DNA from 2 places in the Bartonella grahamii subsp. shimonis genome. Region 2 is predicted to be linked to the other one. Evidence: predicted binding sites of a transcription regulator. Region 2 holds the regulator's gene; the other holds the start of a gene.

Region 1 (16,278 bases), 160 kb from region 2:
ATACCAGAACGCCCCTTACCACCACGTCGCTGTGCGCGATAGGTATTAAGAGGCACACGCTTAATATAGCCACTATGGCTCACTGTTACCACCATATCCTCTGGTGCGATCAGATCTTCACTCTCCATTTCAGCGCTACCAAAACCAAACACGGTACGTCGCGGCGTTGCAAATTCCTCACGAAGAGCACTCAACTCATCCTTAACAATACACATAATGCGTACACGTGATGCCAAGATATCAAGATAGTCTGTGATATCCACGCCAATTTTATTCAATTCATCAGCGATTTCATCACGCCCAAGGGCTGTCAATCGTTGCAAACGCAACTCTAAAATAGCACGCGCCTGTTCTTCAGAGAGATTATAAGTACCATCCTCATGAATAATATGACGAGGATCATCAATAAGTTTAATCAAAGGCGCGACATCCATCGCTGGCCAGCGTCGCTCCATTAACTGTGCACGTGCTGTTTGCGGATCAGGAGCTTTGCGAATAAGTGCTATAATTTCATCAATATTGGCAACAGCAAGGGCAAGACCAACCAAAACATGTGCCCGCTCTCGTGCTTTACGCAAAAGATATTTTGTTCGCCGACTGACAACTTCCTCCCGAAAAGAAACAAATGCACGAAGCATATCAAGCAACGTCATCTGCTCTGGTTTTCCCCCATTTAAAGCAACCATATTACAACCAAAAGAAGTTTGTAGCGGCGTATAACGATATAATTGGTTTAAAACAACTTCCGCAACAACATCTTTCTTCAGCTCAATAACGACCCGATACCCATCACGATCAGATTCGTCACGCAAATCAGAGATTCCCTCAATGCGTTTATCGCGCACCAATTCGGCCATTTTCTCAATCATCGTTGCCTTATTAACTTGATAAGGGATCTCACTCACAATAATTGCTTGTCGACCACTGCGAATTTCTTCGATCTCAACTTTAGCACGCATAATGATTGAGCCACGCCCTGTTTCATAAGCAGCACGGACACCAGAATGGCCGAGGATAATGCCCCCTGTAGGAAAATCCGGACCAGGAATAATTTCAATTATTTTATCGAGTGAGATATCAGGATCATCAATCAAAGCGATACAACCATTAACGACTTCACCAAGATTATGGGGAGGAATATTGGTTGCCATTCCCACAGCAATCCCCCCTGACCCATTAACCAAAAGATTGGGAAAACGTGCTGGTAAAACAAGTGGTTCACGCTCACGCCCATCGTAATTATCCTGAAAATCAACAGTATCTTTATCGATATCAGCTAAAAGCTCTTCTGAAACTTTTTCTAAACGACACTCAGTATAGCGCATGGCCGCAGGTGGATCACCATCAACGGAACCAAAATTTCCCTGACCATCAATCAATGGATTTCTTAAAGAAAAGTCCTGCGCCATACGCACTAAAGCATCATAAATTGAAGCATCGCCATGAGGATGGAATTTCCCCATAACCTCACCAACAACACCAGCAGATTTACGATACGACTTGTTGAAAGAAAGCCCCATCTCATTCATAGCATGAAGGATACGTCGATGAACAGGCTTAAGACCATCACGAACATCAGGAAGTGCACGAGAAACAATCACGCTCATCGCATAATCGAGATAGGAGCGTTGCATTTCATCAACAATACTGATTGGTTCAACACCGGTTAGCACAACACGTTCTGGGGGTGGAGTAAGATCGGTCACAATTTTAAAACTTTCAAAATAGAATCATTTCACTTTGTTTATATCGAAAAATACACTAAAATACCAATTTCTCCCCCATAACAAAAAAGAAATTTAACAATATTTTTCAAGATGTTATTAATTTATGTTTAAAATTACCAATAATAATCAACAATTTCCATTTTGCTAAACTTTAAAAATCTGAAACAAACAAACCATAAAGTAATCATAATACTGCATTAAAGATTCTTAAAAAGGTACGTCATCATCTAATTTGTGTGAAAAACTTTCTCCCAATTGATTATTATTTTGACCAAAAGTATTTTTTTGATTTGAGTTACTATCGGCAAAGCCACCACTATAACTTCCCCCTTGACTTGCACCTTGTTCCCCGCCCACTGCTCCCCGCCCATCAAGCATTTGTAATTCACCACGGTACTTTTGCAAAACAATCTCTGTTGTATAACGGTCATTTCCATTTTGATCTTGCCATTTTCGTGTCTGTAACTGCCCCTCAATATAAATTTTGCTGCCTTTTTTTAAATATTGCTCTGCAACTTTGACAAGGTTTTCATTAAAAATAACAATATTATGCCACTCAGTACGTTCTTTTCGCTCATTTGTATGCCGATCACGCCAACTTTCTGAAGTAGCAATACGCAGATTTGCCACTTGATCACCAGAATTCAAACGGCGGATTTCAGGATCGGCACCAAGATTACCAATCAAAATAACTTTATTAAGGCTACCAGCCATCGCACAAACTCCAAAATTTTAGTTCGTAAAATACTCTGTTTTATAACAGTTATAACTATCTTGACCTTCAATTTACATGTCTGCAATTGATCTTCAATATGGATATTGCTATCCTGTCCCAATATTGTATCCGTGTAATTATAACAAAAGATGATAAAAACGCATAGTCTATTCCACCACGAGAGAATAAAAAGCTGCTCATTTGTATTTTTCTTTTCACAAAACTTGTACTTTCTTTTGCATTAAAGCAGTTAAACACATTGTAATTTTAAAAAAACAATTTGATTCCATTTTAGGTGCTCACTTTTTGTTACATATGCTAAGGATAAAATATGACCTATCAAAAATATATCTCCATTCGTGGTGCGCGTGAGCATAACCTTAAAAATATTGATCTCGATCTGCCTCGTGACAAACTCATTGTTATAACAGGACTTTCTGGATCAGGAAAATCATCCTTAGCTTTTGATACAATTTACGCTGAAGGACAACGCCGCTATGTCGAAAGCCTTTCAGCCTATGCACGCCAATTTTTGGAAGTCATGCAAAAACCCGATGTCGACCGCATAGACGGTCTCTCTCCAGCTATCTCCATTGAACAAAAAACCACCAGTCGCAATCCTCGTTCAACAGTAGGTACCGTTACTGAAATCCACGATTACATGCGCCTTCTCTTTGCACGTATTGGTATTCCTCATTCTCCTGCGACAGGACTTCCTATAGAAAGCCAAACGGTAAGCCAAATGGTGGATCAAATTATGTCCTTACCAGAAGGAACACGAATTTTTATTATGGCACCCTTGGTACGAGGACGAAAGGGAGAATATAAAAAAGAACTAATAGAACTTTTAAAAAGAGGATTCCAACGGGCTAAAGTTGATGGTGAATTTTATGAAATCCCTGACATTCCACCTCTTGATAAAAAGTATAAACATGACATAGATGTCGTGGTAGACCGCATTGTTTTACAAAAGGATATCAGCTCTCGCTTGGCTGATAGTATAGAGACCTGTTTACAGCTAGCAAATGGACTTGCCATAGCTGAAATGGCAGACCAACCCTTGATACAAAAAGAAACGACAAAGGAATCTGCTCATAAATCAAAAAATGATACACACAAACGCCTCATTTTTTCAGAAAAGTTTTCCTGCCCTATATCTGGTTTTTCTATTCCTGAAATTGAACCACGCCTTTTTTCATTTAATAATCCTTTTGGAGCCTGTCCCCTCTGCGACGGATTGGGCATAAAAAAGGCAATGGATCCACTGAAAATTGTGCCAAATAAAAATCTTACCCTAAAGAATGGAGCCATTGCTCCTTGGGCTAAATCGGATTCACTTTATTATAGCCAAACCTTAGAAGCATTAGGAAAAGCTTACGGTTTCAAACTCACAGATCAATGGTGTGAACTCTCTACTGAAGTACAACAGGCTATTCTCTACGGTACAAAAAGCAATGAAATTTCTTTTACCTATAAAAATAATTCTGGTTCGCATAAAACGACCCAACCTTTTGAAGGAATCATCCCCAATATGGAGAGACGCTGGAAAGAAACCGATTCTGCTTGGTCTCGAGAAGAAATCGAACGTTATATGTCTTCTTCGCCTTGCCCAGCTTGTCACGGTTATCGTTTAAAACCAGAGGCACTTGCTGTAAAAATCCATGGAATGCATATAGGGCAAATATCAGAGCTTTCTATTCTAAAGGCAGATGATTGGTTTGCCAATATTCATCAATATCTCACAGAAAAACAACGTAATATCGCCATACGTATTTTAAAAGAAATTCGCGAACGCTTAGCTTTTTTAAATCATGTAGGACTGGAATATCTTACCTTGTCTCGAAATTCAGGAACGCTTTCAGGTGGAGAAAGCCAACGCATTCGGTTAGCATCCCAAATTGGTTCTGGTCTTACAGGCGTTCTTTATATTTTAGATGAACCATCTATCGGTTTACATCAACGCGATAATGAACGCCTTTTGGAAATGCTGCGCCATTTACGCAATCTTGGCAATACAGTTATTGTCGTTGAACACGATGAAGATGCTATTCTCACAGCAGATCATGTTGTCGATATGGGCCCTGCCGCGGGCGTTCATGGTGGAGAAATCATAGCGCAAGGGACACCACAGGAAATTATAGAAAATTCAGCCTCTCTCACAGGCCAATACCTTTCAGGAAAAATGGCTGTTAAAATACCTGCCAAACGACGCAAAATATCAAAAATGAAAACGCTTAAAATCATTGGTGCCAAAGGAAATAACCTCAAGAATATCAATGTGAACATCCCTCTTGGAACCTTCACATGTGTAACCGGTGTTTCTGGAGGAGGAAAATCAACATTTCTTATTGAAACGCTTTTCAAAGCAGCATCACATCATATCATGGGCTCTCATCACAGCCCTGCCAGCTATGACAAAATTGAAGGATTAGAATTTCTTGATAAAGTCATTGATATAAATCAGTCCCCCATTGGACGCACCCCACGCTCTAATCCCGCAACCTATACAGGCGCTTTTACACCGATTCGTGAGTGGTTTGCCGATCTTCCAGAATCAAAAGCCCGTGGTTACAAAGCTGGGCGTTTTTCATTTAATGTTAAAGGAGGACGTTGCGAAGCATGTCAAGGTGATGGAGTCGTAAAAATTGAAATGCACTTTTTACCTGATGTCTATGTTACTTGCGATGTCTGTAAAGGAAAACGCTATAATCGAGAAACACTAGAAATAAAATTCAAAGGACAATCTATAGCCGATATTTTGGATATGACAATTGAAAAGGCAGAGGAATTTTTCCAGGCTATTCCCGCTATTCATAATAAAATGAAAACTCTTATTAAAGTAGGATTGGGTTACATAAAAGTAGGACAGCAAGCAACCACACTTTCTGGTGGGGAAGCACAACGTATAAAACTTGCGAAAGAACTTTCACGTAAAACAACGGGACGTACACTCTATATTTTGGATGAACCGACAACAGGTTTACATTTTCACGATATTTCCAAACTTCTTGAAGTGCTGCATGAACTAGTCGAGCAAGGCAACACAGTTATAGTCATTGAACATAACCTTGATGTTATAAAGACAGCCGACTGGATTATTGATTTAGGACCAGAGGGTGGAGATCGCGGTGGCGAAATTGTTGCAATTGGACGCCCTGAAGACATCATTAAGGTTCCGGCTTCCTATACGGGAAAATTTCTAAAAGATGTTTTACTACGTCCATCTCTCTATAATTCCAATTCTTAAAAACGCTTTCCATTGAAAATACAGCATACTAACAAAGCCTGTACTTTTATTATTACCTGTAAACTAATACCTAATTGCAGTGGTGCAACATGTTTGAAAAAAAGACTGAAACAATTTAGCACTTTATAAGCTGTTTCAGTTTTCGTATTATCAAATAGGAACGCGCGCATAATTGCGTATTTATTCTCTGTTTTGTTTATATCTGAAACGACCAGGCAGCCCAATTTGGGAAGAATACGAAGTTTTAAAGGTATAAATAAGTTCCTATCTTTAATCTCCTTTTAATTTATCTTTATGATTTCAAAAGCATCCGCAGCAATATCTTATAATGAAGATTGCCCCTTGCTTCACGCTTCTATTTATCGCGTTCCTTAATGGGATCGCATTCCTCACGAAGGGAAAAAACGCCCCAAACGGAATATATTTGCATCGCCAATTCACACACCTGTTTTCAAAGAAATATTTCTCAACACTCTCAAGCCCATTTCACGCCGGCATCTATGAATGCTATAATGATAAACCCATTATTGTACACCACCAGCTTTACGTTTATGAAGGAGCATAATCGGCATCACCACACTCTTTTCCAATATTTATCTCCCCTACCCCCTAATATTTTAAAACCTTTAGTGATCAAAAGCTTTCATAAAAAGCATTTTATTTTTTTCAAATGTTTTTATCCACACACTCGTACCATTTATGATATACAAAGGTATCGTTTTGATTGATTGACGATAAAAGATCTAAAATGAGAAAATCTTACGCTATTAGAGTTTCTTATTCAATATGGAAAACAACTAATTATCCATATAAATCAACGTATTATCTAACAAAAAAGAAACAAAACTCTTTTATTATATTATTTTAATTCTTGTAAAAGACTTGTAAGATGTTTTCCAAAAAACAATATTTGAATTTATTCTACAAAAGAAACTCTCCTAAAAGAGCATAGAATGTCATTATTTTTGACTTTTTGTGCACAAAGTATCTGTTGGACATCTTACAGTTGTCAATATAATGTGATGCAGTCTAAAAAGACAAAATAACGTTGGAGATAGTTTCAGCATGAAAAAAATTGAAGCCATTATAAAACCTTTCAAACTTGATGAAGTAAAAGAAGCGCTTCAAAAAATTGGATTACATGGTATTACAGTAACAGAAGCGAAAGGTTTTGGTCGTCAAAGGGAACATACAGAACTTTATCGTGGCACGAAATATGTTGTTGACTTTCTACCTAAAGTAAAGATTGAAATTGTTGTGTCCGATGAAAAACTGGAACAAACTGTTGATGCAATACGTAAAGCAGCTCAAACCAAACATATAGGAGATGGAAAGATATTTATCTTTTCCATTGATGATGCCATTCGTATAGGCACAGACGAAACCGGTGTCGATGCCCTTTAGTAAATAACGAGAAAATTAACCTTTTTATCCACCTCAACGCTGTATTAAGGAAATTGAATATGACAACCGCATCAGATATTATCAAACAGATTGCAGACAACGAAATCCGTTTTGTTGATTTACGTTTTACTGATCCACGAGGAAAATTGCATCACATTACAATGGATATCGCAGAGATCAGCGAAGATACCTTTAATGATGGTGTTATGTTTGATGGTTCTTCAATTGCTGGTTGGAAAACAATTAATGAATCTGACATGGTTTTAATGCCAGATCCTAAAACAGCGCATATTGATCCTTTTTTTGCTCAATCTACTTTGGTCATATTTTGTGACATTCTTGATCCTGTCTCTGGTGAGTTTTATCGTAGAGATCCTCGTTCTATCGCAAAAAGGGCTGAGGTTTATATGAAATCTTTAGGCATTGGAGATACAATCAATGTAGGTCCAGAAGCAGAGTTTTTTATCTTCGATGATGTGCGCTATAAAACAGACCCTTACAACACAGGGTTTAAACTCGATTCAAGTGAACTTCCCTCCAATGACGATACGGAATATGAAACAGGCAATCTAGGGCATCGTCCACGAATAAAGGGAGGCTACCTTCCTGTTCCGCCGATTGATTCCTGCCAAGATATGCGTTCTGAAATGCTCACAGCACTCAAAGATATGGGCGTACAGGTCGAAAAACATCATCACGAAGTAGCAGCAGGGCAACATGAATTGGGTATTCGTTTTGATACACTCGTTCGCGAAGCTGACAAGATGCAAATTTTTAAATATGTTGTACATCAAATAGCAAGCAGTTATGGGAAAACAGCAACCTTCATGCCAAAACCAGTTTTTGGTGATAACGGCTCTGGAATGCATGTTCACATCTCCATTTGGAAAGATGGCAAACCCATTTTTGCAGGAAATGAATATGCCGGACTCTCAGAAACCTGTTTATTTTTTATTGGTGGTGTTATTAAGCACGCAAAAGCAATCAATGCTTTTACCAACCCATCCACAAACTCCTATAAACGTTTGGTTCCTGGTTATGAAGCTCCAGTTCTTCTTGCCTATTCAGCGCGTAATCGTTCTGCATCTTGCCGTATCCCAATGAGCTCTTCACCAAATTCAAAACGCGTAGAAGTTCGTTTTCCAGACCCAACAGCAAATCCCTATTTGGCATTTGCAGCCCTCTTAATGGCTGGTCTTGATGGCATCAAAAACAAAATTCACCCTGGACATGCTATGGATAAAGATCTTTATGATCTTCCCTTAAAAGAACTCAAAGAAATCCCTACCGTTTCAGGAAGTTTGCGTGAAGCGCTTGAAGCACTTGACAAAGATCGTGGCTTTCTTAAAGCAGGCGACGTTTTTGATGATGATCAGATTAATTCCTTCATTCAAGTAAAGATGCAAGAAGTTTTACGTTACGAAACAACGCCCCATCCTGTTGAATTTGATATGTACTATTCTGTTTAAACAGTCAGTATGCATTCTTTTAATTTTAAAAATGGAGGCAAAAGCTTCCATTTTTGTGGATACTCTCCTCATGCAAGAGTGTAAGAGGCTTTTTGCTTATCTGCTTTTCCTTTATAATGCGATGAATCTCTACAAATGAATTAACAAGGTTTCTCAATGCCGCGAATTTGTTTTCTCATTTCCGTTCTTTTATGCATTGTCTTTATCCCATCAACAACTCAAGCACATACAATTACAAACCAAAAACTCACAGCCCTTGAAAAAGCGACATCCGCTTATAGTAAAGCACTTAAAAATGCCGATGCAAATGCCATCTTAAATGCTATCCCTCCTGAAATCATCAACAGCTTAACCGCCAAAAAAAATCTTAGTCAATCACAATTTCGGCAAATCATGAAAAGCCAAATCGAACGGTTGGCAGAAAGTTACAAGATTGAAACGATCAACATTGACCAAAAACAAAAACGTGAAGGTACTCTTGATAATGGTACCCCTTATTTTGTTATACCCATGGAGCTTGTAACCACAACAAATGCTGGGAAAAAATGCTCTATTCAAACTGAAATTATTGCCCTACTTTACAATAACCAATGGTATTTTATCCGTGGTAATGACAAAACGCTCTTAAACATAACCAATGAACTATTTCCTGGACTTGAAAAAGTAAAAATTAATCCTCAAAAAGTCACAAAAATACTCTGAGCAAAAAGAATGTACGTAAATAAAAGAGTTAACCCTTATAAACAAGTTGTAACAATTGTAGCCGCAGCCTTAAATTCAACTTTTTTATGATCACGACGCACCATTGTTTCTTTATCTATTCCCCATTGTTCCATCATCCAATCTTCATCTAAATGGGCAATAGACCAAGCGTGATCAGCATCAATGTTTCCCGCAGCAACAGCAAGAGCAATAAGAGCAGATCCCGTTAAGGTTGTCATCATATGAAGAGCAGCAAGCATATAAGGAGACTCAACGCTACGTAAATAATGACTCACAGCTTGAAGTGCTTCTGGTGATTGTTCCACATGCATCAGCCCTTCTGTCAAATAAAACCTTGAACCCAGTTTTTTTTCTGCCCAATCTAATAAAGGATCCCATTGTTCAGATTGTTTTTGCACCAACTCTTTAGGTGTTTGTGCACGATAAAAGATCATATCACAAGCAACGAAACGCAATAAATCTTCAAAAATAACCTGCATGTCATCAGCGATACCATCAATAACGGTATTTACCAGACGCGTCATCGGCATTTTTGCCGGATCAACAACGTGCTTTTGACTCTCAAACTCCTGAGCAACAAATTTAGCAAACACTTCCGTTGGCACAAGAAAATGACGCCTTGCGGGCGTTTTAACGGGACATCCATCTAATAAGATAGTAAAGCTCCCTTCCTCACAAGCAATTTTCACTTGTCTATAAAATCGTTTTGGGTGCGGCTGACATAAAAAATTTTGAATCTTTTGAACAGAACTCTTTTTATCCTTATTTAATGGCATATCAAAATGATCCAAAATCTCACGCATCTTTGTTTACCTCTGATCTTTTCAAGAAGGCCACTGTTTTATCTAAGTTTTATACACTTTAATAAGATTTAATCCGACCTTCCCATGCCTCAAAGAAGAAAAAAGATCTTGCCAATCCCAATCTGATTTAAGAGTTATATTTCATGTTTCTTTTATAAACAAGACAATGATAATATCTTTCATATATTCAATACAATCATGGCTATAGCATAATTTTTAAAATATCATCTTAATTAAAAAGTTTAATACATTGAATATGATAATAAATATGATCACGCTTTACCATTTTGCTTATTATCCACCTACAATAATGTTATCGATACGGACAGCTTCAAAACAATTTTTGCAAAATATTAAAACAAAAAAGCTCATCATTAAAAAATGATAGAGTGGTGTGCGTTATGTATCATTCACCTTCGCTTAACCATTCTAATCATTCGTCTAACATATCCAATAAATACCCCTTGCATAGAATTTTTCCTTAATCTCCCCTAAACGACGATGTTTTACGGCATGCTAGAATAATGAAAAGACAAAATTTATCGCAAATTTTCTTTCATATCTACATTATTTTATAAAGCACTAAATTACTTAACGGATTGTTCTTGATATACTCTACATCTTACACTAGTGTAAATTTAGGCATATAATTAAAAGAATAGAGATTATGCAATCTGAAAATAATACTTTTATCTATACACTTGGCCCTGCAGATACTAACTGTGCAGCTGCAGCACAGTGGTGGCTTGACAATCACAATAGAAGTGTTTTGTCCACTGACTCGAGATCCCGTATTATCTTATATGCAACTCTTGAAGAAGCCTTTAATGAACTTGCTCATAAAAAGGATGGATATCTCTTAAGCTGTGCTGCTTACCCTGATTTGCATACACTCATATTTACCCGTTTAGGTGATATGCAATTATTTGACAGCTTTATCATGCCTACTCACTCTATGGTTTTAGCTAAACGCAATAACATTGATGAAATTAAAACCGTAGCGACTCATCCTGCCCCGCAATCTCTTGTAGCTCTTCAATATAACAAAGTATTTGCCAACAGCAAAGCTGATGCAGCCGTTCTTTGTAAGGCTGAAAAAGCCGATGCTTGTATCACAACATCGATTGTGGCAACCACTATAGGCTGAGTATTGTCGAAAATTTTGGACAAGTGCCAATGGCCTTTTGCTCCACTCACTAAAGTCAACTCATCATGAAAAAATCTGAAGCGCTTCTTTCCATTGTTAACTTAGTTGACAAATTCCGTATGCGCCAAGAACGAGATGGGAACATTAAAGAACCAACTTCAGCAGATCGTAATATGATCAATGAATTGATCACTCTGCTGAACCACCATGCCAATATTCTTGATGGATTATCTCCAAAACTTTTAGCGACCATTTCTGATGATCTTCATCAGTGGATGCTCAGCGGTTTAACAACCCCTCCTCAATTTGATAACACTTTGGCTGTTTTCAAAGCCCCATTACCAGATGCTCCCTTGTTTTTCTTGGCTCCAATGCGTGCAACGAATGGACCTGATCCAGAAGGATTCCTGCTGGAATTAGTTACAGGATATCGTCATGAAACGGCCTATCTTGCTGACGCCTCAAAATATACAAATAATTATGTATCACCATTTCAATGTATAAAAATGGGAATAGCGTCAAGAGGGTTTTTAGAAGGCAATTGCATTGTACTATTTTCAGAATCTGTAGCGGCTGCTAAAAAAATTGATAAGCAAGCATTTGCTTTGTTTTTTTTCAGTAAATTCTTTGATATTTACAACAAGCAAACAATTGTGGAAGCTGAACGTTTACTCGGTCGAGATAGTAAATTCCTGTTCGGTCAATTGCATAGTCGTAACTTATCTAAAGAAGATATTTACGATGCTCGCTGTTTGTGGGGCTATTACCATGACTATGCACATCATACCGGACCGCGGCCATTAGATAAAAATCTATATATCAAATTAAATTGGTTTACAGGTCTTCTAGAAGAAACTAAAGTTGATTTAATTACAGTGCGTATTATGCTACAAAATCATCCAAAATTTTGGAAAGAAATAACTGAATTTATCCTATTAAAACGCATATTCCGTTATCCAAAAGGTTCTGATCAGCATATGACATTCGATGCTGGTACAGGTATCTTGCTTTTTGAAATATTGACGCGGAACAAAGCATTGATGGAAACAAATCAAGGTTATCTTCAATTTGATTTGGAGCGTCTTGAAGAAGTAATAACATTGATGATAGCGGATATAGAAACACTTGAAGCATTAGATGATGACGCTTATTTGGCAGGAGCTAAAGATTATATCCAAAATAATCTTGGAAAACCCGAAACCTCAAAGTTACGATTTAATTTTTCAACATCATATTATGCACAACGCGTTATTGGGGGATTAAATCATTGAGTTTCTTAAAAGGACGGTTATTCTTATTTACCTTCGCCATTCTAGCGTTATTTTCCATAAGTTGGTTATTATCTAAGAATTTGGTTAGCAATATACCCGTCATGCATGCGGTTGGACTTAGGTTGTTTGCCACCGCTGCCACCTTATGGCTGATTGCAGTATTTCGTGAGAAAGCTGTTTTCAGATCCCTACCATTACTTTCCATGATACCTTCTTTTTTAATTCTATCGGTGTTAGGATTCTCGTTATATTTTGTATGCAGCTTTGGTGCATTAAAATCACTCAAAGCCAGTGATTTAACTATGGTGCTTGCTACTATTCCAGGTATTACCTACATATTGGGTGCACTGACGAATAGCCTTACGTTCTCATGGTTAAAACTTACCGGTATGATCATTGTCAGTGTAGCGGCTATAGCATTTAATATAAACAGTGCAGAGGGTGGATATTACAGCCTAATAGGAATAGCCCTTGCTTTAACAGCAGCGCTTTCTTACTCTGCTTATGGTTTATTGTCTAAACGTTATCTTAAAAATTTACCTTTGCTCACCTCACTGGCTTGGATCACGACAATTTCTGCAGCATCATTTATACCATTATTTATTTTTGATCCTGCCCCACTCTTATATCTTAAGTTAGAAGATATATTTAAAATATTGATTTTAGGAACTGTTTGCTCGGCACCCGTTTACGTATTATATCAAAAAGTTTTAGCCGAAGGAGGCGTATTATACGCCAATACTATCGGCGTATTAGCTCCTTTTGCAACGGTTGCATGTGAATGGATAATCGGCTCTAGCCCTTCTCTTAATATTATCAAAATAATTGCCATGATGATGGCTGTTATAGGGATGACACTACTATTTATAGATGCATCAAAGGTATCTACATGGCAACAGAAACGTCATTCTCAAAATTCCAAATTTAATGAGGAACCAAAATGAAAAAACTCGCGTTAGTTTGCCAGCGCAATGCAAAATTACCATTTATATTTGAAGCAGCACAAGCAGCTAATATCGAATTAGTCATGATCTATGATACCGCTGAAAGTGCTCCCACTCAACACCCCGAAGCAGTAACTTCAACTTGGCAACTTCCTGTTTTTGATAATCCAGAGGCAGCTTTAGATACTTTTGCAGCAGGTGTAAAAGAACGCAATATTCGTGGGGTTATGACCCTTCGCGAAGAAGCCATTCTGTGGACAGCTTTGGCTGCAAAAAAAATCAATACTCCAAGTATTGAACCAGAAGTAGCAGCATTAACCAGAAACAAATATCTCATGCGTCAAGCTTTTGCTAAAGCAGGCTTAAGAACACCAAAATTCTTTTATATAGATAATCCAGAAGACCTATCACAAATACAAGCCTTGGATTATCCGCTCGTTATTAAACCCGTCTCTGGATGGGCCAGTGCAGGCGTAATGTTAGCTAAAAACTCCGCCGAACTTCCTGATCTCATTAAAGCCGTATGGAATGTTCAGCATAAAGACATGGCACGTTTTAATGATAGAAATAAACCTGTAGGTTTAGTCGTAGAACAGTATTTGCCAGGAAAAGAGTTTGTCGTAGAATGCTTTGTTGATACAGCAGGTGTACATGTTCTGTCCGTTGGAGACAAGGGAAGCCCCGAGGGACCATGGTTTGAAGAAACAATTTATCGTCAACGCTGTGATATAGATGATCCTTTAATTATTGCTTTATGTAAAACTGCATGCTCTGGAGTTAAAGCTCTTGGCATAAACATGGGTGCTGCCCATGTGGAGCTACGCCTAGATGCTAATAATTTACCTTATATAATTGAGATCGGCGCTCGTATAGGTGGATCGGGTGTCTCCCATTTTATTGTTGAGCAAGGTACAGGGATTTCATTTGCAAAACTCTGTATGAATGCCGCTTTAGCTGAACCAAACCCAAACCTTCCCGATATACTCCCAGCTAAAAAAGTGGCTGCAAATTACATTATTCCTCTTCATGGTCATGGACGGTTTTCTGGATTTTTAGGTCTAGATAAGGTTGCACAGCAGCCTCAAACCGCCAGAACTATCATTTTCTTTGAAACCAATCATATTTCACCACCTCCACCAGCATTTGGTGGATATCCTGGTTTTATTTTCTCTGTTCATAACTCAAACGAAGAAGCACGCAATTACCATAAATGGCTCGATGATACCTTAAGCATCCTATGGAAACACCATGTTTATCAATAGTCCGATAAAGATATTTCTACTGCCCCTCAACTTTGATATAAATCTTATCGATACAAATGAAGTCACAATGCGAATGCAATTGCCTAAAACTTCGCAAACACCTTTCCACTAAAGATGCATATTTCAAAAAACAGAAATTGTGTGAAATATGATCTACTTTTACACCCCATTTTAATAAAAGCTCTTCAATGTTTCTGTATTTGAAACAATAATGAAAACTTGTAAACGACTTTTTGATGCGATCAACTTCTTCTCCCAACGTCTCAAAGAAAAAAGATCCTGCCAATCCCACTCTGATTTAAAAGTTATATTTCATATCTATTTCACAAATAAGACATGATCTTGTTCATATATTCAATACAGTCATTAGAACAATTTTTTTAAAGAATTTATCCTTATAAGAACTGAAGATGTTGAATTTGATGGTAAAAGTGTTCACGCTTTACCACTTTTTTCATTATCCACCTATAATAATGCGATTGATACGAACAGCTTCAAAAAAGCTTTTTACAAAATTTTAAAGCGTAAAAATATGCATCATCCACGAAACAATAGAGCTGTATATTTTACATACCCCTCCTTTGCTTAACAGTAAAAGCTCTTAATTAACAGTCAATATCTCCCTGCCTTTCATGATTGATATCAACAGCCTCAAACGATAGCACTTTACAGCATAATAGGATAATAATGTTATTATTTTAAAAAGCTGATGACAAATACATCCCAAATATTTGTAGTCAAAATAACACAAATAGCTTTACAATCTCATTATCAATTTTTTTGAAACATTTAAGCTCCCCTATCAACCAGATAAAAGAATAAATAAACGTGATCCTTTCATATTTATTAAAACACATGATGCCATTATTAAAAGAAGCAATTAAAATTCTCCACCCTCAATGGTTCTAATCTTGACAATAAAACAAAACTTTGAAAATCACATTTATTATTTTTAAAAAGATTTATTAAAAATGATAGCGCAAACCACCAGAAAAATGAACTCCAGAAAAACCAGCCTTGGTTAGCTTATGCTGATAGCTAACATCACTGTGGAGTGTAACTTTAGAAGAAAATTGCGCATTAATACCCAAACCTGTTTCTAAAGAAGAACCAAAAGCACCCAACTGGAAAACATCCTTTAGATGAACAAATTGTTTTTCACCAAAACGATGTGCAAGATGAATATTGCCATAAAAACAAATGATACGATCCTTTTCAGGTACTGTAAATGTTTTACTTAAATACCCTCCAATACGCATCAACCATTGATCTATTTTTTTCATCTCAATATCAAATCCATCAATATCACGAGCCTTATCAAATCGAAGATGTTGATAAATAAGCTGAAGCTGGGGATCAAAAATAAGATCTTCATGTCCTGTCATAAACACTTTACCAGCAGAAAACGAAACGTTCAAAGGATTTGCTTTCAATGTCGCTGTCTTACCCCAAGCATGGGTAAGCACATCCCCTTTAAACAAACCATAAGATAAAAGACCATCTACATAAAAATCAGTGTTGTGTTTCACACTTCCGTATGTCGTAAATGACCATTTATTAAATTCA
Region 2 (16,278 bases):
AGGATATTGGGTGCATCATGAAAAAGCTGCCCAATACCATGTCCACAAAAATCTTTCACAATTGAACATCGTTCAGATTCTGCATACTGTTGAATGGCTGCACCAATATCACCTGTGGTTGCCCCAGGCTCAACAACAGCGATTCCTTTCATAAGACTTTCATAGGTTATTTTTAGCAGGCGTTCTGCAGCACGCCTGATTTTTCCAACAGGATACATTCGGCTTGAATCCCCATGCCAACCATCAAGGATAAAGGTTACATCAACATTCACAATATCGCCTTCTTGCAAGGGTCTTTTATTGGGAATGCCATGACAGACAACGTGATTGATAGATGTACAGCATGAATGGCTGTATCCATGATAATTTAGATCAGCAGGAAGTGCTCCTTTCTTAGCACCAAAAATGAATACAAAATCATCAATTTCTTGTGTAGTAACACCTGGCTTAATAATATCCGTAAGTGCATCAAGGCACTCTGCAGCAATGCGACCAACTTCACGCATTTTAGCAAAAGCATAATCATCAAAAATGCGAATTTTCCCATTAAATTTTAAAGGGCTTTTATTATATTCAATATACTCAGTCATTGTTTTTTCTGTTTTCTATTTTTACTCTCTGAATCGGAAAAATGCCTTCTACACTTACGTGACACTTTACAGCATAACATTCTACTCCTGATTTTAATGCTAAATCAAATTTACGTCCATAAAGTGGATCAAGATCATGACAGATTGTAAAAGCTGCGCAATCTTCTCGTTGAATAATATAAAGCATAGCAGCGCGTTTTCCTTGTTGTACAACTTCTATGAGTTCATCAAGGTGACGTGCACCACGTTTTGTTTCACTATCAGGAAATTCTGCTAATCCTTTTTGACGAATAAAATGAACATTTTTGACTTCTAGGTAACAATCAGGAAGAATGTCATCACGTAAAAGAAAGTCAATTCGTGATTGTGTCCCATAGCGTTGTTCTTTTAAAATTGTTTTATATCCACTTAATTCTGGTAGTAATCCGTTTTGAATTGCTTCTAACGCAAGTTTATTGGGTAAAGCAGTATTAATGCCAACCAAAGTATTATCAGCTTCAATAATTTCTAATTGATAAGCATATTTTCGTTTGATGTTGTTATGATATGAAAGCCAAATATTAGAATTGAAAGCTGTTAATCCAAGCATTGATCCTGTATTAGGTACAGATACGGTGAGGACATGCTGGTCATCTTGTTGAACATCTGCAAGGAAACGTTTATAACGACGGATAAGCTTTGCAGGAAAAAGTTTTGGAATAAAGTGCATATCTCTTTTTAGGGTTTATGATTTGATAATTCAACTGAGATTATGATTTGTAGGGGTGGTTCCCTATAAGAAAAGATAAAATTGACGTAAAAAAACGCTACGATATCTTATATAAATTGTTATAAATTCCATCGTTCACTTTAATGGCTTTTAAAATTTATTATTTTTGAGTGAAAAGATACATTGTCTATAATTTATTATTAAACAGCAATTTATTATTAAACAACATTAGAGTACTGTGAAGAAGGTTTTGTAAAAAATAGTGAAGAGGGAAATAGTTAAGTGAAATTAGGTAAGATTGATGGCTGGAACGAATAAGAATCGTGAAAATTTAACAAATGGTCCCATTATTATTTTAGTTGAACCGCAGCTTCCTGAAAACATTGGTATGGTCGCAAGGGCAATGGCAAATTTTGGGCTTTCTAAGCTTCGATTAGTCAAACCTCGAGAAACGTTTCCAAATGAAAAAGCTAGAGCTGTTGCAAGTAAAGCGGATCATGTCATTAACAACGTTGTGATTTTTAATACATTGCGTGATTCAATTGCAGATTTACACTATGTTTTTGCCACAACAGCACGTGAAAGATGTGGATTTAAAACTGTAAAAAGCGCTGTCGAAGCAGCAAGCGTATTACGTCAGCGTGAAAGTATCGGACATAAGACAGGTATTGTCTTTGGAAGAGAGAGATGGGGACTAGAAAATGATGAAATCAGCCTTGTTGATGAAATTATTACTTTTCCAGTTAATCCTGCTTTTGCGTCACTTAATATTGCGCAAGCGGTTCTTTTAATGTCTTACGAATGGATGAAAACAGGTTTAGAGAATGTCAGCGATACGGCATTTCGTGCCGCAGAGATGGAGCCTGCAAATAAAACAATATTTCATGGTTTTTTATCTCAGTTAGAAGAGGCTTTGAATATTCGTGGGTATTTTAGACCCCCAGAACGCAAAGGAGTAATGCTTGCAAATTTGCGCTCTGTTTTTACGCGCGCTAACTTTAGTGAACCTGAGGTTCGTTTATTGCGAGGCATTATATCTTCTTTGGATCATTTTTCGCCACAATATCCGCGGGGGAGTAGAGCACCTGAAGAGCGTGATCGTAAAAAAATTAAAATAAGTGTGAAAACTAATGGATGAACGACCTGTTCTTTTTTTTGATAGCGGTATTGGTGGTTTAACCGTGTTCAGGGAAGCACGTATTCTTATCTCTGAAATGCAATTTATCTATGTTGCTGATGATGCAGGATTTCCTTATGGAAACTGGAAAGAAAATATTTTGAAACAGCGTATTTTAAAGATTTTTACAAATCTTTTAACACGCTACAATCCAGCCTTATGTGTGATTGCTTGTAACACTGTTTCTACACTAATGATGGCAGATTTACGACAGAATTTTCCTCATGTCCCTTTTGTAGGAACGGTTCCTGCAATTAAACTGGCTGCTGAACAAACAAAATCTGGTTTTATTTCCGTATTAGCTACTCCTGGAACAGTTAAACGTGCCTATACAAATGAATTAATTAACTCTTTTGCTGGACAGTGTCATGTTCAGCTTGTGGGAAGTAAAAAGCTGGCTGGATTTGCTGAAGATTATTTACGGGGAAAATCTATCGATACAGAAGAGTTAAGAAAAGAAATCCTGCCATGTTTTGTGGAAAAAAATAGACAATATACTGATGTTATTGTTTTAGCCTGCACACATTATCCTTTTTTGATTAACTTCTTTCGTGAACATGCTTTATGGTCCGTTGAGTGGATTGATCCAGCGAAAGCGATCGCCAAACATATCAGATCATTATTACCACTGTCGGAAAAAATACACCCTCAATATATAAAGAAATATCAAGATCTTGCGTTGTTGACATCGAAGAATATCACTTCTTTAACGGAGAATTTGTTTAAAGGATTTGGCTTAAAATTCATGAAAGGAGTTGACTTTGGATTAGGAGACCAATAATGATAATCTAGCTTTTTCTTTCAAGAAAATAGCATTAATTGACGTGTCCCGTGGATAGCTTTGCATATTGATATGTTTAGGATATTCTGTCAGTCTTTAGTATTTAAAGGCAGAGGAGGGCGCGTTTCCTTGGGGTCTTAAGATCTCGTATTTTATTTTATAAGGAAATGCGATGAGTAAACGCGAAACAACAAAGTATAAAATTGACCGTCGTATGGGAGAAAATATTTGGGGTCGTCCAAAATCTCCTGTCAATCGTCGTGATTATGGTCCAGGTCAGCATGGACAGCGTCGTAAAGGAAAACTTTCTGACTATGGGGTGCAGTTGCGCGCTAAACAGAAATTGAAAGGGTTTTATGGAGATATTTCAGAAAAACAATTTCATAAAACTTATGAGGAGGCAGCTCGTCGACGGGGCGATACTGGTGAAAATCTTATTGGTCTGTTAGAATCACGTTTGGATGCTGTTGTCTATCGTGCAAAATTTGTGCCTACGATTTTTGCTTCTCGCCAATTTATTAATCATGGTCACGTTAATGTAAATGGGCGGCGCACAAATATTCAATCTTATCGTTGTAAACCAGGTGATATTATTGAGGTTCGGGAAAAATCAAAACAACTTGTTTTAGTTTTAGAATCAGTGCAATTGGCAGAACGTGATGTCCCTGATTATATTGAAGCAGATCATAAACAGATGAAAGCGACCTTTACACGTATTCCTGCTTTTGCAGATGTTCCTTATGCTGTGCAAATGGAACCTAATTTGGTTGTTGAATTTTATTCTCGATAATTTTTCTGTAAGAGAAATTGTTTCTCTTTTCTATTATTATTACAACTTCAAAATATTGTGTTATTTTTTTATAACCTTTGAAGTTAATAAGTGCTTTTTGTAAATGGTTCTATATTAAGTTTATTGCTATGTTTTATAGTCAAACTTATATAGTTCCATTTCTTTTTTGTGTATCTAATTTATAAATTCAAAAAAAATAAATGTAAGCTTGTTTTAATATTTGTTTTTATCTTTGAAAACGAGCTGTTACTTATGCAGGATATGGTATTATGAATGATGTTTCCGTTGAATATCAGGCAATAGAAGAAAATGGAAGGAGAGATGATCCTTTAATAAGTGAATCAGATAATTGTCATCCAATGTTTCGTGTTGCTCCCTCAAGTGTAGAATTTAATAAATTGCGTAAACGACTTTTACGTCATATGCGACAAGCTTTAGATGATTTTTCTATGCTCTCTATAGGAAAAAAATGGCTTGTTGCTTTATCAGGTGGAAAAGACTCTTATGGTTTATTAGCGCTTCTTTTAGATTTAAAGTGGCGAGGTCTTTTATCCGTTGATATTCTTGCCTGTAATCTTGATCAAGGACAACCAGGATTCCCTAAACATATTATTCCAGACTTTTTAAGTTTTTATAAAATTCCATATCGTATTGAATATCAGGATACTTATTCTATTGTTACAGATAAATTGGCAGAGTCGCAAACATATTGTTCACTTTGTTCTCGATTACGACGTGGTAATCTCTATCGTGTTGCACGTGAAGAGGGATGTTCTGCATTAGTTTTAGGTCATCATCGTGATGATGTTTTAGAAACATTTTTTATGAATTTGTTTCACGGTGGACGATTAGCAGCCATGCCTGGAAAACTTAAAAATGATGAAGGAGATCTTTTTGTTTTACGTCCTCTTGTTTATGCTGCTGAGGAAGATCTGGAAAAATTTTCTCAAGCAATGCAATTTCCAATTATTCCTTGTAATCTTTGCGGTAGTCAAGATGGTTTACAACGTAATGCAATGAAAGAAATGCTGAAAAATATTGAAAGACAAATGCCAGGACGTAAAGATACCATGATTCGCGCTTTAACAAATGTACGTCCAAGTCATTTGCTTGATAAGAAATTCTTTGATTTTAAAACGTGTTAATAAAAATCAGAGATTTAAAAAATAAGTTTAAAGAGTTTAAGACAAGATACTGATTTATAATGATAATTTGTTGTTTTGCAATTTAACTACTGTAAGATTGTTTTGTTTCAAATTCTCTTAATTGCATCCATAAAAAACATCCGCCTGCATATCACAAAGGAAATTCTTGTGTGCATAAAACACTATTGAAAAAAGTTTCCTTTAAATAAGCAATGACTTTCGCACTATTGGCAACAGAAAAATAGTATGATTGTCCGTTTGCTCTTTTGTTAAGTAAAAATAGTGAACGTTGTAGATTTTATTTTATTCTGTTGCATCACTGTCATTTAAGGTGTTAAACTAAGAGAATATATAACTGCTTGATATTTTTGGAGTATATAGTAAACCTTCAAGGCAAGGATTGCCTGTGAATTTTCATAAAGTGAGTTACATAAGCGACCAAGCTCTATTGTGAGCAGCCGATTTTTTATAAACCGGTGTTGATAGGAACTTTCATCATTAAGACAGGGAAGAAGTTAAATTTTCAAACTGCTATACCATAAAGATCATAGGCATCTGACTGTTCAATTTTAACGCTGACAAATTCACCCACACGCAATGGGCGTCGTGATGATATATGGACAACACCATCTATTTCTGGAGCATCGTATTGACTACGTCCTTTAGCAACTTTTCCTTGACTTTCATCGATAAGCACCTGAAGTCTTTTTCCAATTTTTTTCTTTAAAAGACGTGTAGAAATTTGTTGTTGTTTTGCCATAAAACGATGCCAGCGATTTTCTTTCACCTCTTCAGGAATATTTTCTAATCCCAAATCATTCGCGGCGGCTCCTTTTACTTCCTCATATTTAAAGCACCCAGCGCGTTCAATTTTTGCTTCTTCTAACCATTCTAGCAGGATATTAAAATCTTCATTCGTTTCGCCAGGAAAACCAACAATAAATGTTGATCGCACAGCAAGATCTGGACATATTTTTCGCCATTTTTCAATTCTACGGTTTGTTTTTTCCATAAGTGCAGGACGCTTCATGTGACGCAAAACAGTCGGTGATGCATGCTGAAGAGGAATATCCAGATAAGGAAGAATTTTTTTTGCAGCCATAAGTTCAATAACTTCATCAACATGGGGATAAGGATAAACGTAATGCATACGTATCCAAATACCCATATCACCTAGTTCGCGACAAAGATCAAAGAATTTCGTTTTGATTGTACGATCTTTCCAAGAATTTTCGAGATATTTAAGATCAATACCATAAGCACTCGTATCTTGTGAAATAACCAAAAGTTCTTTTACACCTGCTTGCACGAGTTTTTCAGCTTCACGAAGAACATCGCTGATGGGACGTGAAGTGAGATCACCACGCAGAGTAGGGATGATACAAAAACTACACCGGTTAGAGCATCCTTCAGAAATCTTTAAGTAGGCGTAATGGCGAGGTGTCAAACGAATACCTTGGGGAGGAACTAAATCAAGAAAAGGATCATGGACGGGAGGAATTACTGTATGAACAGCTTCTATAACACTTTCATAAGCTTGTGGTCCTGTAATGGCCAATATATTAGGATATGTTTGGCGAATGACATCAGGATCAGCACCAAGACACCCTGTTACAATAACTTTTCCATTTTTTTTGAGAGCTTCATCAATATTGGCTAATGATTCTCTCCTTGCTGTGTCAAGAAAACCACAGGTATTCACAATAACGACATCAGCTCCTTGATGTTGACGTGAAATTTCATACCCTTCAGAGCGAAGGCTTGTAATAATTCGCTCAGAATCTACGAGTGCTTTTGGGCATCCAAGGGAGACAAAACTAATACGAGGTGCTAGCATGATGATCCTACAATTACTATGAATGATTGAGTTACGCTTTTATAACTTAAAAATAGTGTTCTTTATTTTTATACCTATGCAATGCAATCTGTTACAAAGTTATTTGATTTTTTTCTATAAAATTTTATGTGTTTTTATGCATGCATATAATTTTGTCTTATTATATCATAAAATTCCGTCATTAAGGACGATGATATAGGGCTGCTTCCTTCAAAGCATTCAAGTTCTTTTATAAAATACGTGATGAATATTTTAAAGTTTACTTGTTACGCCTTGTGTAAGTAAAGAAGATGAGAGGGAAAAGGAAGTAAAACCCGCTCGATAAGGATCTGGATTGTTTATAGACCGAATTGGTGGCCCTTTGGCTGTGGAGAAGAAGTCAATTGCATGTCGCACAATAAAAAAATACTCAACAGCTTCTTACTGCGATATCTATCGCGCACTTATAAGGTTTATTTTTTAATATTTGCGAATAAGTCCGGTAAGTTTGCCTTGTATTTCTACACGATCGGATTCGTATGTACGTACTTCATAATGAGGATTTGCGGCTTCTAATGCAATAGAAGCTCCTTTGCGTCGATAACGTTTTAATGTGGCTTCTTTTTTATCAATAAACGCAACAATAATTTCACCTGTTATTGCTGTATTTTGACGTTTCACAATGATTGTATCTTTATCAAGGATACCGGCCTCCACCATAGAATCATCTTTAACTTCTAATGCGTAGTGCTCACCTATATTAACCATATTGTGTGGGAGAGAAATGGTGTTTGTTTGTTGCTGTATAGCAGAGGCGGGCACGCTCGCAGAAATACGTCCCATAATAGGAATGGTGATATTTTTTTTTTCTTCTTCCTCAAAGTTATCAAGGTTACTCAAACTTTTTGATATTTCCCTTTTATTTCTTTCTATCATATTAGGAGAAATTTTACGTGCTAAAGAAAGGTTAAATGTTATTTTCTCAGGAAGTCGAATCACCTCCACCGCACGAGCACGATTAGGTAAACGACGTATAAATCCTCGTTGTTCTAATGCTATAATGAGCTTATGAATACCAGATTTTGAAGAAAGTTCTAATGCATTTTTCATTTCTTCAAAAGAAGGAGGAACACCTGTTTCTTTTATGTGGTTGTGAATAAACAAGAGTAGCTCATATTGTTTACATGTCAGCATTTAATGTTCCAATCAAAATAATAAAAAAGGAATAAAGTAAAAATAAATGTATACATAACATTTTTACAAGTTTTTTATTCGCCAAATAAAAAATATTTCCTTTATTTTTGATCTTATCAAATTAAGAAAGTACTATGTTTATTTTACATATTTAAATTATTATTTATATATTATATGGCTATATTAATATTAAATAATGTATAAAAATACTTTATAGCTCTGGTTCAATTATTCAACACTAAATTTTATAACCAATGTTATCCTTTTTTTCTAAAAATATATCTACGTATTTTGTGATTTCTGATATAAAAAAGTTAATTAGAAGGCAGTTTATCAATAGCAGGATAGGCATTCTATATATTTAGAACACTCTATAGGTATTTAGAACCATATTGCATATTATGTCTGCTTTTTTATTCTTAGTAAAATTATCTACAGCTATAATAGTGAGTATAATTTATAGCCATTCGGGATATTTTCAATGAGACTAAATTTTTGCTTCGTGTCTGCTTTATTCTATAGGATAAATTGGCTTTTGTAATATATTCATTATGCATAAATAAAAATTATACCCTTAAAATACCATTGTCGCTCATTGTCCCATTTTCAGGTCTAACGTGCCAACGCTATATACTATTTTGCTGAATCCTAATGTTGCTATAATTTTTGGTTATTGAAAGGAAGCATAAAAGAGATTCTCATTTCTTTTCTGTAGTTTTATTCTCTCACTTGTATTGGCCAAGAAAATGATTTTTATTAAAAAAACTTCGAAATAAGAGAAGCTTACAGTATTTAAGATCTCTCACTCAAGTGATAAAATTATTAAGTTATTATAAATCAATATATTATTTTATAAAGCTGTATTCATATTTGAAAATTGAAAACTAAGATATAAAGATATAAAAATAATATTAAAGTAAAAGATATTTTTCTTTTCTACACATTATGCTCAACAACCCATGTGAGCGGAAAGGGGGGGTGATTTCTTATAATTTTAGCGCTTCGAATCTATAAAACATTTTGCAGTGAAATTTTTCCTTTATTGAAACTTCAAAAAGAAGATTAAAGAATACCTATATAATGATGAAGAAAGGGGGGAAAACGGAAAATTATTGATAACTGAAGAAAATATATTTTTCTTCAAAAGGTGTTGACCAAATGGAAAGTCAACCGTATGTTCCCTTCACTTTCTGCAAATTAGATAGTTTGCAAACTAGATAACTTGTGTGAGAGCGCGTAGCTCAGCTGGTAGAGCAACTGACTTTTAATCAGTAGGTCCAGGGTTCGAATCCCTGCGCGCTCACCAACTTTAAATAATATCAATAGACTATATAAAATTTAAGAATCTTTCTTGTTTTTGTTCTTTTTTATTGTTCCGATTCTTTTTGAAGTTTTTTATTGATTCTATAGTCTGTCATCTTCTATCAGCTGTTTTGGTATAGAGCGATGCTATACTGTCTCCTATCCAATAAAAAAGAACTTTAAGCTTACGATACGGTCGTACCTGCGTTAGCAGCCACACGTGGTTGCTAATTTTCGCAATCCATAGGTTAATTTTCCATAGGTTAATTTTTTAATGCCCACTATATTACATGATTCGCAAAACAAGTTACTAAAATCACTACTTATTCACAGTTTATATTATGAAATGATTTTTCTATAAGACATTGATTTGTTTAATTTTTATTCTTTTTAACATCTACTATAACTACATTTATTTCTTACGAAAACCACAAAAAGGTTAACAATATGTTAATTTCTTGATAGAAGGGGAAAATTCAAGAGTGGTATATGCGCGAGGGAAATCATTTAAAAACGTAAACTCTTCCGTCGCGTACAAAAAGTGTGACGTGGTTTTTACAGTAGTACTTAACAGAAATAAGTGGACTGAATAGATGCCTTCAAATAGAAAAAAGAAATTTACTTTTATTATTAAACCAACGCTTCAATTGTTTTCTATGATCGTCATTTCTCAGTCACTGGTATCTTGTTGCGCAAGCCAAACTATGAATTTTTCAATAAAAGATTCCTATCATATAAAAGATTCCTATCATAATAAACCAATTGACGTAAACACTTCTGTACTACCTCAACAAGTATCTAATAAGAAGAATCAATCGGAAGAAAAAAAGCGTGGGCGAGCTATTGTTGGTAAACCTTATCAAATAAAAGGAAAGTGGTATTATCCTCAAAATGATCCAACGTATAAACGTGTTGGCGAAGCATCATGGTATGGTTCAGATTTTCATGGACGTTTAACTGCCAACGGTGAAATTTATGACATGAATCTTTTGACTGCTGCTCATCCTACAATGCCTCTACCTAGCTATGCTCGTGTTACTAATTTGAAAAATGGATCTTCACTCATTGTTAGAGTGAATGATCGCGGACCTTTTATGAAAGACAGAATCATTGATTTATCAAGGCAAGCTGCGGCAATACTGGGGTATGTAGATAGGGGGGTTGCAGATGTTAAAGTAGAATATATTGCTGAAGCGCCCGTTGGCTATTATGATGGTGCATATTTAATGGCCTCTTATACTCCTGGAAATGCTGCCTCATATTCATTAGCGTCGGAAAATATTTCGAAAAAAAGAGAAACTGTTTTGTTAAAAGAGCAGCGCAATACAGGAAACAAAGAAGAATTAGCTAAAGCAACTGCTGTTGAACAGGAACAGCGTAATAAAACTGTTGCAGTTAAATTGCCAGAAATTGGTCCTATCATGCTTGATAAGCCGATGCCATTCGATCAAGTTGCCTCTATAAATAAGCTAAACAAAAAAATGAAGGTCAATTGGTTGCAGCTGTTTTAAGAAAAAATGCGTTGATTTTTTATCTATATAATTTTCTAGTAAAAAAGATAAAAACTTACAGATTTAGTGTAGGGTTTTCATCTTAAAGCGCGACTTTTCTTGCTGTAATAGCTTTTGCTAGAAAAGAGTAGATTATTGTACCGGGTCTGTTTGTGTAATCTCCAGAACAACTATACTTTCAATTTGAGAGGAATAAAAAGCTTAACAAGTAAAAAATATTTTCTTTTGATTCGGCTTTGCAGTTTTCCTAAGTATCCAGGATAATATCTTGTGAAGAGATTATGTATTACCTCATTCTTTTTTTATCATGTTTTTTAATGGAGTAAGTCCCCTCACTAAAAACAGGGCGTCTCAAACAAAATACACTTAACATTGCTAACTCACGTACTTATTTAAAAGAGACATATTTCAATACGCTACAAGCCTATTTTACGATAGCGTCTGTGAATGGTATAACTGTAACCCTCTAGACATCACTATCTTTACACTTATGAAGATATAAACCGACACCATCATACACTTTGCAAGCCCCTAATGTTTTGTGCGATAATTTTAACACTTGAGAGGTTGATCAGAAGTATTTTTACTCTTTTTTTTTAATAATTTTTATCCATATACGAATCCTACTTATGACGCGTAAGAAAGCGATTTTATTGAATTCAATATGAGAGGCAATATAACGAAAGAATCTTACAGTATTTTTAATCAGATAGAAGTTTAAAATAGGATAATAAATCAATGTACTATAAATAAAAAATCTTTTCGTCTCTCATAATTTAAAATATTAAACTTAACCTAGATGGAAGATAAAAAGTGCATCATATTACTTTTACTAACGCTGAATAAAAATAAAAGCTTTTCTTGAGTTATCAATAATTTCTCAATTTGCGGCAATAGAAAAGTTTTTTCCTATATAAGATTCTTTATGTTGATCTTTGGGATGGGAGGAGAAGCTATGTATATAACATTAAGGATCTTATTGACCTTATGGGGGGTATTGGCATTTGACACGTGGGGGAGAGCAGAATATTTTCAAATTTCTGCACCACAATTATTGTTACTCGATGATAATACAGAGACAATACTTTATGAAAAACAAAGTGATATTCCTTTTTTTCCTGCTTCATTAGCAAAATTGATGACAGTGGAAGTCGTATTTCATCACTTAAAGAAGGGATTATTAAAGAGTACGCAGAAATTCAAGGTTAGTGAAAATGCTTGGCGCAAAGGTGGAGCACCTTCCGGTACAACCACTATGTTTGCAAAGATAAAGACAGAAATCAGTGTTTCTGATCTTTTACGTGGTTTAATTATTGTGAATGGAAATGATGCTGCTATTATTCTTGCTGAAGGAATATCAGGAGATGAGGCTCATTTTGCAAAACTGATGAATCAGCGCGCAAAAATAGTTGGGTTATCTCAGAGTCATTTTGTTAATGCAACAGGGCTACCCGAAGAGGGACAGTTTGTCACAGTGCGTGATATGATTATATTAGCACGTCATATTGTTCAGAAATATCCGGATTATTATGCACTTTATTGTGAGCCTCATTTTACGTGGAATAATATTTTTCAACGGAATAAAAACCCTCTTATTTCTAAGGAAATTGGTGTAGAAGGATTTGGTTTTGGCTACAGTGAAAAAGAAGGTTTTTCAATGGTTGCCAGTATTTCTAAAAATCATCGACGTCTTTTTTTAGCAATCAATGGTTTGCAAGATAGTAAAAAATATACAAAAGAAATAGAACGCATTCTTCAATGGGGAATGACGGCATTTGATCTTAAAACGATTTTCACAAAAGAAGAAACGGTTGGTCGTGCTTCTGTTTATGGTGGTAAGCAAAATTTTGTTCCACTCATTGTTAAAAAACCAATAAGTTTTATGCTTTCGAATGAAAAAAAAGTAAATGTTAAAGCAAAAATTAAATATCATGGTCCATTGAAAGCTCCCATTGTTTCTGGGCAATCAGTTGGCGTTATTCAAATTTTAGAAGATAAAAAGGTTCTTTTGGAAAAACCAGTTTTTGCCGGAATGAATGTTCAGGAAGGAAGTTTCTTTGCAAAAGTAAAAAATGCATTCTATGAAATAACAATTGGATGGTTACGGAAATATTTGTAGTTACACGCTAATAAGGTTAAGGTCATACGTGTCAGGCTATTTTATTACATTCGAAGGAGGGGACGGGGTAGGAAAAACGGTGCAGATTTCTTTACTTGCTGAGTCTCTCTCTCACCAAGGTTATGATGTTGTCACAACACGAGAACCAGGAGGAACGCCAGGAGCAGAAGCAATCCGGCATATTTTGTTGTCGGGACAGGTGCAACAGTATGGGCCGTTGATTGAAACTGTTTTGTTTACAGCAGCACGTGTCGACCATATGACCGAGGTTATCGCACCTGCTTTGCAAAAAGGTAAAATCGTTTTATGTGACCGCTTTATTGATTCTACACGCGTTTATCAAGGTCTCAATGATACAGTCAGTTCTTCTCTTCTTTCTGTTTTAGAGTGTATTGCGCTCAATGGTATCTTTCCTCATTTAACATTTTTATTAGATATGCCAGCAATGTGTGGTATGAAGCGTGCAAATTTACGAAGAAAAAGAACAGAAGAAATTGATTATTTTGAAAAAGATCAGTTAGAAATTCAAGAACAAAGGCGTCAAGCTTTTCTTCGATTGGCCAAACAGGAACCCCATAGATTTCGAGTCATTGACGCCACTGGCTCAGTGGAAGCCATTGCACATCAAATAAAAAATATTTGTCATCAGCTATTGTTGGATCAACTTTCATGAGTAATGTAAATATCTTACGCCAATATGATGATATTGATACAATTTTATCACCGTCCCAGAATAGTGTTGTCTTTGGTCATGAGGATGTTCGTCATTTTTTGACACAAATGCTTAAAGAAGAGCGTTTGCATCATGCATTATTATTTGAAGGAGAGTATGGGATCGGAAAGGCTACATTAGCCTTTCATCTTGCTTGGAACATTTTAAGTTCTCAACAGGGGGCTTTCTTGAAACCCGATCCTTATTCTACTCCATGGCGCCAAATTACACAAGGAAGCCACCCTGGTCTTTTATATATTTCACGTCGATTTGATGTAAAAACGCAAAAGTTTAAAACAGGAATACTTGTTGATGATATTCGTGATATTATGCATTTTTTAAGCCGAACATCGCAAGATAATGGATGGCGTATTGTTATTATTGATTCTGCAGATGATATGAATAGAAATGCAGCAAATGCAATTCTCAAAATACTTGAAGAACCACCTACAAAAACGTTATTTGTTATTATCGCGCATTCTTCAGGAAAATTGCTTCCAACAATCCATTCTCGGTGTCAAAAAATTTCTTTTCGTCCGTTGAATAACGATGAAATGAAAAAAGTTATTACACATATTTTCGCCAATCAGGATTTACCTGATGAGAAAACAATTGAAATGATTGTTAAAAAATCCAAAGGAAGTCCTCGAAAAGCTGCTTTACTTATTTGCCATGGCGGTCTTGAAATTATTAAAACAATTGATGCTCTCCTAGAGAAACCAATTTGTAACGCAACGACTGTACACACTCTTGCACAAACATTTTCATCTGCTTCTTCTACATTCCAATTTCAACAATTTTGTGATGAAATTCTTAATAAAATTCAAAAAAAAGCTATCATGCTCGTTGAAAAGGGAGATTTATTTCTCTCAAAAAAATATGCTAAAAAATGGCAGGAGATTCATCAAGAAATAGAGGAAATACAACTGTTTAATCTCGATAAAAAGCAGTTTGTTATTAACTTACTTTTTAAAGTTCATAAGATCATTCATGAGGATTAGTTTTTCCGTGACAATGTGATGAACAGACGTTATGTCATTATATCTTTTATTTATAGCGTTTTATAACGAGTATGACATGCGTGACACATATTACATAACAACTCCCATTTTTTATCCTAATGGTGCTCCACATATTGGACATGCCTATAGTGCAATTGCAAGCGATGTCTTAGCCCGCTTTCAACGATTAAACGGAAAAAATGTATTTTTTCTTTCTGGTACAGATGAGCATGGTCTAAAGATGCAACAAACCGCAGCAGCATTAGGCGTGACACCTCAGCAACTTGCAGATCGTAATAGTGCTGTGTTTCAAAAAATGCTTGCAGTATTAAATTGTTCTAACGATGATTTTATCCGTACGACAGAAAAACGCCATTATCAAGCTTGTCAAGAAATTTGGAAAAAGATGGAAGCAAATGGCGATATTTATCTCGGTCGTTATACGGGGTGGTATTCGGTTCGCCAAGAAGCCTATTATGAAGAAAAAGATACGGAAATTGGACCAGATAACATCCGTCGTGAGAAGGAATTAGGCTCTCCAGTTGAATGGAATGAAGAAGAAAGTTATTTTTTTAGACTTTCTCATTATGAAAAGGCTCTTCTTGAATATTATGAAAAACATCCTGATTTTATTGCTCCATTTGAGCGGCGTAATGAAATTATAAGTTTTATCAAATCAGGTTTAAAAGATATCTCTATTTCACGCGCAAGTTTTAACTGGGGAGTTGCTGTTCCTGAGAATCCAAAGCACGTGATGTATGTCTGGGTTGATGCGCTTACAAATTATCTATCAGCAATTGGTTTTTTCAATGAAAATTCAAAAAAATGTGATTTTTGGCCTGCAAATACGCATATTATTGGTAAGGATATTATTCGTTTTCATGCAGTCTATTGGCCGGCATTTTTAATGTCTGCTGGAATTGAATTGCCTAAAAATATTTTTGCACATGGTTTTTTACTTAACCGTGGTGCCAAAATGTCAAAATCTATTGGAAATGTCGTTGATCCTTTTAAAATGGTTGATCATTATGGTCTTGATCAGGTCCGTTATTTCCTTCTCCGTGAAGTGCCATTCGGACAAGATGGTAGTTATAGTCATGAAAGCCTTGTGAACCGTATTAATGCTGATCTTGCTAATGATCTTGGTAATTTAGCACAGCGTTGTTTGTCTATGATTGCCAAAAATTGTGATGCAAAAGTCCCTAGAGCAACTTCATTTTTAGCTCAAGATAAACAGCTTTTAGAACAATCTCTTCACGTACTTGAAACTGTACACCAAGCTATGTCTTCTTATAGTATGCATTTAGCACTTTCAGCTATTTTTTCAATTGTAGCAGATGCCAATCGCTATTTTGCCAACGAACAACCTTGGACCTTACGTAAAAATGATCGAGAACGATTTTCTACAGTTCTTTATATAACTGTAGAAAT

What was found. The regulator LexA, encoded in region 2, represses DNA repair genes until DNA is damaged. The targets are predictions, from matches to a motif close to TGTTCNNNNTGTGTTCNG.
Region 1: uvrA (excinuclease ABC subunit UvrA) is a predicted target of LexA. The motif match lies at 2,739-2,756, and genes of this name have one in related genera.

What each region holds. Positions count from the first base shown of each region.
Region 1 covers NZ_CP123961.1:1,634,655-1,650,932, forward strand. Annotated here, with positions in the region: gene gyrA (DNA gyrase subunit A) at 1-1,706, opposite strand, end outside; gene ssb (single-stranded DNA-binding protein) at 1,935-2,441, opposite strand; gene uvrA (excinuclease ABC subunit UvrA) at 2,774-5,689, shown strand; gene QHG57_RS07225 (P-II family nitrogen regulator) at 6,755-7,093, shown strand; gene glnA (type I glutamate--ammonia ligase) at 7,153-8,562, shown strand; gene QHG57_RS07235 (hypothetical protein) at 8,719-9,264, shown strand; gene QHG57_RS07240 (ATP12 family chaperone protein) at 9,300-10,088, opposite strand; gene QHG57_RS07245 (hypothetical protein) at 10,756-11,235, shown strand; gene QHG57_RS07250 (DUF6421 family protein) at 11,301-12,506, shown strand; gene QHG57_RS07255 (DMT family transporter) at 12,563-13,450, shown strand; gene QHG57_RS07260 (ATP-grasp domain-containing protein) at 13,447-14,712, shown strand; gene QHG57_RS07265 (autotransporter family protein) at 15,678-16,278, opposite strand, start outside.
Region 2 covers NZ_CP123961.1:1,471,612-1,487,889, reverse strand. Annotated here, with positions in the region: gene map (type I methionyl aminopeptidase) at 1-590, opposite strand, end outside; gene sfsA (DNA/RNA nuclease SfsA) at 583-1,299, opposite strand; gene QHG57_RS06560 (RNA methyltransferase) at 1,601-2,437, shown strand; gene murI (glutamate racemase) at 2,430-3,257, shown strand; gene rpsD (30S ribosomal protein S4) at 3,430-4,047, shown strand; gene ttcA (tRNA 2-thiocytidine(32) synthetase TtcA) at 4,317-5,192, shown strand; gene rimO (30S ribosomal protein S12 methylthiotransferase RimO) at 5,716-7,029, opposite strand; gene lexA (transcriptional repressor LexA) at 7,489-8,202, opposite strand; tRNA gene QHG57_RS06530 (tRNA-Lys) at 9,433-9,508, shown strand; gene QHG57_RS06525 (septal ring lytic transglycosylase RlpA family protein) at 10,098-11,015, shown strand; gene QHG57_RS06520 (D-alanyl-D-alanine carboxypeptidase family protein) at 11,971-13,134, shown strand; gene tmk (dTMP kinase) at 13,163-13,807, shown strand; gene QHG57_RS06510 (DNA polymerase III subunit delta') at 13,804-14,847, shown strand; gene metG (methionine--tRNA ligase) at 14,924-16,278, shown strand, end outside.